Regions from separate parts of the Mammaliicoccus vitulinus genome, predicted to be linked through region 2. Evidence: riboswitches for the same ligand, from Rfam matches in the RefSeq annotation. Region 2 holds a riboswitch; the other holds the start of a gene.
The links. A riboswitch is a leader RNA that binds a small molecule or an ion and turns the genes downstream of it on or off. The one in region 2 is predicted to bind thiamine pyrophosphate.
Positions count from the first base shown of each region.

Region 1 (3,220 bases), 1.3 Mb from region 2:
GACTTCGCAATGAAGTTGAAACGTTAAAGGCAGGTATTGCTTATCAAAAAAAGTTACAAGCCTTGACCGACATATACGGAAGCAAAAATCAGAAATAGTAAAGATCATTACGGAACTACACGAAACACTTAATATAAAATTGAGTATTTTATTCAAAGTCGCTAAATTAGCTAAATCTGTATATTATTATTGGATAAATCAGTTCAATAAACCTAATAAAGATGATGAACTGATTAAAGTAATAAAAGAAATATGTAAGGAATCTAATTATACCTATGGTTATCGAAGAGTTACACAAGATTTAAGTAATAGAGGTATCAAAGTAAATCATAAAAAAGTAAGAAGATTAATGAAAGAATTAGGGTTATCTTGTTCGAAATTTACGCATAGAGGGCGTAAATTTCGATCATTCAAAGGTAAAGTTGGTAAGGTCGCTAAAAATATAATAAATCGTAGATTTAAAACACATGTCCCTTTTCAAAAAATAGTGACAGATATTACAGAATTCAAGTTGAAGAATGGCCAAAAATTATATTTATCTCCTTTTATGGACTTATATAGTTCGGAGATTATTAGTTTTGAAATTTCAAAACGTCCTTCGTTAGAGATTGTCATCAATCCACTAAAAGAAATGATAGCTATGCGTCCAGATTTAAGCTATCGTTTAACGATACACTCAGATCAAGGTTGGCATTATCAACATTCGCAATACACTAAATTATTAAAAGCAAATAAAGTATTTCAAAGTATGTCTAGAAAAGGTAATTGTTTAGATAACTCAGTTATGGAAAACTTTTTCGGACTACTTAAACAAGAGATGTATTATGGTCAAGAATTCGAAGATTTTCAGCAACTAGAACAAGCTATACATCGTTATATTCATTTTTATAATAATGAAAGAATCAAATCAAAATTAAAAGGCTTATCTCCTAAAAAATTCAGGAAACAAACCTTTCAAATATCATACTAAAAAAGTTCAACTTTTTGGGTTCAGTACAGTCTTGGATTAACTCAGCACTTAACTCACGACTTGAGCGATGTCTTGGATTAACTTCGGACTTAACTCACGACTTCCACCCTGTCTCGCCTTCTCTCACTCCGATTATATTTCTGGATATCTGCGTTTATATAAGTATACTTTGTATACTTATATAAAGCTGTTTAAAATAGGCAGTGTTAATAAGGTATTATCAACTAATATAAACTTGACATCATTTGTTAAAAACTATACATTGAAAGTAATTAAATAGATGCACTAGGGGTGTTTTAAACTGAGATGAGTATTTACTCAAACCCTTTGAACCTGAACTAGTTAATACTAGCGTAGGAAAGTGTTTGTGAAATGAATTTTAAGGGATGAATATGCCTTTTTATAAATGTTTTCTAATTTTACACAACTTTCTTACGGGAAGGTTGTGTATTTTTTTATTTAAATTTTGTATAGGAGTGATTTAAATGGTTAAAACAGTACTAGTTACAGGAAGTAGTAGAGGATTGGGTGCCACAATTGCACGCACATTGGCATCTGAAGGTTATCAAGTCGTCATCAATTACAATAGTAGCAAAGAACAAGCTGAAAACCTTGTAGCTGAAATCGGTCATGAACAAGCTATTGCTATTAAAGCAGACGTTACAAATCGTCAAGAAGTTGATCATTTAATAACAGAGAGCACGAAGCACTTTGGACAAATAGATGTCGTTGTTAATAATGCGCTCGTTAATTTCAAATTTGATCCTGTGCAACAAAAAGCTTTTGTTGACCTTTCTTGGGAAGATTATCAACAACAAATAGACGGCACTTTAAAAGCTGCTTTTAATATTGTACAAAGTGTTGCTCCACAATTTATAGAAAGAAAACAAGGTGCTGTTATAAGTATTGGAACTAACCTATTCCAAAATCCAGTCGTACCATATCATGAGTATACAACTGCAAAAGCTGGTTTAATTGGTTTTACACGAAATATTGCAGCGGAATTAGGACAATATGGTGTGACAGCAAACGTTGTATCGGGTGGATTGCTGAAAACAACGGATGCGAGTTCAGTGACGACACCAGAAGTTTTCGATTTAATCGCTCAATCTACACCACTAAAAAAAGTAACGACACCACAAGACGTTGCCAATATGGTGAGCTTCTTAGCTTCTGATAAAGCTAAAGGTATTACAGGTCAGAATTATACAGTAGATGGTGGTTTGACGATGAACTAGAATTTCAAACTATATAAGGAGAATATGAATGAGCAATTTCAAGAACGAGCAACTTAATATCGGTGTTTTATTATATGGGTGTGGACATCATCAAGCTGCATGGCTGATGGAAGATTCATCTATCGAACAAATTGGAGATATTTCATATTATCAATCGTTAGCACAACTCTCAGAAAATGGATTGTTAGACGCTGTATTCTTTGCTGATAACCAGTCTTTTCCTGCAAAGTCAGACAGTGAACTCCCTGCATTTTGGTTAGATCCAATCATAAATTTAACAGCAATATCACAAGTGACGCATCATATTGGATTAGTCTCAACAATATCCAGCTCATTTTCGAATCCATATACTGTCGCGCGACAACTTTTAACGCTTGATCATGCTACAAACGGTCGCGTCGGTTGGAATTTAGTCACTTCTATGTCCGATTTAGAAGCACAGAACCATAGCATGGAGGCTTTGCCATCACATGACAAAAGATATCAAAAAGCTAATGAATTTGCTGAATTAATGGATAAACTGTTCACATCTTGGCAAAAAGAGCATTTCATACACGATCGCGACAATAATCAACTCATTAAACATGATCAGATTAAACCTTTTAACCATTCAGGAGAACATTTCCAAGTAAATGGACCTTTATCAACGCCAAGTAGTCCACAAGGTAAACCTGTCGCTATGCAAGCTGGCGCTTCTAAGCAAGGTATAGCATTAGCAGTTAAACATGCAGATGCCGTCTATTCTGTATCTTGGAACATAAAACAAGCAAAAGCTTACAGAGCAAAATTAAACGACGCGATACAACAAAGTAGCACGCCGAATAAATATATTAAAGTCTTTCCTGGATTAGTGACTTATGTTGCAGAAACACGTGAAGCGGCTTTATTAAAAAAAGAAAAGTTAGATAAACGTCTCCCGATTGAAAATGCTATAAAACAACTGAGCACATTCGTAAGGCAAGATTGTACGAAATGGGCATTGGACGAACTAGTGCCAGCATTGCCTCCAGTT
Region 1 covers NZ_CP118974.1:212,676-215,895, reverse strand. The annotation lists gene PYW35_RS01050 (helix-turn-helix domain-containing protein) at 1-98, shown strand, start outside; gene PYW35_RS01045 (IS3 family transposase) at 74-970, shown strand; TPP riboswitch at 1,248-1,347, shown strand; gene PYW35_RS01040 (3-oxoacyl-ACP reductase) at 1,456-2,208, shown strand; gene PYW35_RS01035 (NtaA/DmoA family FMN-dependent monooxygenase) at 2,237-3,220, shown strand, end outside.
Region 1: it holds a riboswitch for thiamine pyrophosphate, as region 2 does, so the genes downstream of both, PYW35_RS01040 (3-oxoacyl-ACP reductase) here and thiW (energy coupling factor transporter S component ThiW) in region 2, are expected to answer to the same signal.

Region 2 (3,220 bases):
AATCGAATAATTTAATTGGACTAAGTCTTTTGCATTCACATTGCCATAACTCACTCTTCCAACTAATCGTTCTATATCATAAACCATATTTAAATAACTTCTTAACTCGTCTCGTTCGATAAAGCCATTAACCAATTGTTCAACCGCATCTAATCTTTGTTCAATGTCTCGTAGTTTGATTAACGGTCTATCAATCCACTGTTTTAATCTTCTTGCGCCCATTGGTGTTTTCGTATCATCCATTAACCATAAAAGTGTACCTTTTTTTGATTTAAGTCTAATACTCTCTGTTAATTCAAGATTTCTTTTAGCATAAAAGTCCATTTTCATGTAATCTAGCGCTCTATACACAACAACTTCTTCTATGTGTGGCATCTCTCTCTTACCATTATCATGAATATAATTTAACAAATAATTCAATGATCTTTTTTGAGATTGAGATGTTCCAGTAACAACTTCATATTCACGCTCTTCGTAACTATCAACAACAGTAATTGTTTCAGTTATAAGTTGAATTTGTTTGTACAAATTATCAGGTAAAATTTTGTTCACAATAATTTCATTAGGATAAATCGTTGTAATTTCATTCATTAAAGTCGTTTCATCATCAAATGAAGTAACTTTTAATTCGCCAGTCGTAACATCACAATAACTTAAATGAAATTCACCATCTTCTTTAATAAAACTTAATATATAATTATTCGCTTTTTCGTCCATACCTTTTTGTTCCATCACTGTACCAGGTGTAATAACTTGCACGACTTCTCTACGAACCATGCCTTTAGTTTGTGTTGGATCTTCCATCTGTTCACAAATCGCGACTTTGTATCCTTTAGATATTAACTTTTCTATATATCCTGAAGCGGAGTGATAAGGTACACCACACATTGGAATCGGGTCTTTTTTCGCATCTCTTCTTGTTAAAGTAATTTCCAATACTCTAGATGCTTCGACTGCATCGTCATAGAACATTTCATAAAAGTCACCTAATCTGAAAAATAATAATGTATCTTGATATTGGGATTTTATTTTTAAATATTGAGCCATCATTGGCGTTGGTTTAGACATCTTTTTTCACGTTCCTTTTTTTAACTTTCGATTTATCTATTTTATCAAAATTTCTAACATTTAACGAGTATGGTGAAATTTATTTAATAAAAAACCATCTAAAACACGCATTGCTTAGATGGTTAAATATCGTTTTTCAATTTTTTAAGTATACCTCTTTTTTCAAAAGCTGTTAAAATCATATAACTCACAATCGCGCCAATTAAGCTACTCGTGAAAAATGAGATAAACAATGGCCAAAATGCCATTTCTCCTAGTCCAAGTAGCCAGGCAATTGGAAGACAAACTAAACTTCCTATTATGCCAGTGCCTATGACTTCACCTATGGAAGCCATATATAATTTACGACTATATTTATAGAGCAAACTTGCTAATAATACACCAATCATGCTACCTGGAAAAGCAAAAATCGTACCGATTCCTAGTAAATTCCTAATTGAAGATGATAACAAAGCTTGTGCTAAACCATACCAAGGCCCTAGAAAAACAGCTGATATGACATTGATAAAATGTTGTATCGGCAATGCCTTTATAGGTCCAATTGGGATTGTTACAAATGTACTCAGCACAACATTGATTGTCGTTAATATAGCTGTTAAAGTCATTAACTTAGTCTTCATATTATATTGCCTCCTAAAAAAATCATTAGCCTACGCATTGGCAGACTAATGATTATGAGTGTATATAATCTTTAGTTGCACAATCTTTACGCCAGCATGATCTGGTTCAAATATACACGTATGATCTCAGCCTCATAGGACACCGTGTGTGCAAAAATTTTCTTTATTAATGTGAACAGCTACTCGTGTTAGGTGCATTATTCACAGCAGCACCTGTTTCACCAGTTAATTGATTGCCACCAGTTGATTCAATAATTTCATTTGTAACTGTATGACTAATTGAATGAGATACCATTTGTAAAAGTTCATTTACTTCAACTTGAGCTTCTTTAAATTCACTTACGATAGGCATTTCATCTAATTCTTTTTCAATATTTTTTATTTTTTCTTCGACCATCGCTAATGCTTTATCTTTCCCGTAGTTTTGGAAATTAACAGCTTGTTTTTGCAAAGACTTCAGACTAGCCATTTTCTCTCTAACTGTTTGATTCTCATGTATTTGAGCTTCAGCACGTTTAAAAAATTCCACTTCTTCTGTTTCAGACATCATTTTACCCAGTTTGCGCGCTTGATCAAGAATATCATCTTTTGTATACATTTAATGTACCACCTTTTCTTTAGATACAATCTCTATAAATTCACCATTCAATGAATATTGTTTCGCTTCAATTATTTTAACTTTTACGATTTTTCCAATTACATCTTTGGATGCTTTAAAGTTTACTAATTTATTTTTTTCAGTGTACCCAGCCATTACCGCGTCATCTCGTTTACTAGAACCTTCACATAGAACATATACTTCATGTCCTTCGTATGGTTTCAATGATTTAGCGGTATATTCTCCAACAACTTTATTTAATCTTTGAAGACGTTCTTTTTTCTCTTTGTCAGGAACGTTATCTTTCATTTTAGCAGCTGGTGTACCTTCTCTAGGTGAGTAAACGTAAGTATATGCATGCTCAAAACCAACTTCATGGTAAAGCTTAATCGTTTCTAAAAATTGTTCTTCTGTCTCATTAGGATAGCCAACAATGATATCAGTTGTCAATGCAACATCTGGTATTGCTGCTCTAATTTTTTGAACAAGCTCAAGATAACTTTCACGGGTATATTTACGACCCATTATTTTCAACACTTGATTATTACCAGATTGAACAGGTAAATGTATATGAGGCACGATGTTACCACCGTTCGCGATCACCTCAATTAAACGGTCATCGAAATCCCATGGATGACTTGTTGTAAAACGAACTCTTGGTATATCTATTTTAGTGATGTCATATAATAAATCGCCTAATCCATACTCTAGCCCTTCAATATCTTTACCATATGCATTAACGTTTTGCCCTAATAGACAAATTTCTTGATAACCTTGACGTGCTAAATCTCTAACTTCAGCAATAATTTCTTCTGGCATACGACTTCTCTCTTTACCACGCGTAAAAGGCACAATACAGTATGTACAAAATTTATCGCAGCCGTACATAATATTTACCCATGCTTTAATTCTGCCATTTCTGACTTTAGGTAAA
Region 2 covers NZ_CP118974.1:1,491,257-1,494,476, forward strand. The annotation lists gene mutS (DNA mismatch repair protein MutS) at 1-1,068, opposite strand, end outside; gene thiW (energy coupling factor transporter S component ThiW) at 1,191-1,688, opposite strand; TPP riboswitch at 1,754-1,845, opposite strand; gene PYW35_RS07520 (YlbF/YmcA family competence regulator) at 1,855-2,286, opposite strand; gene miaB (tRNA (N6-isopentenyl adenosine(37)-C2)-methylthiotransferase MiaB) at 2,287-3,220, opposite strand, start outside.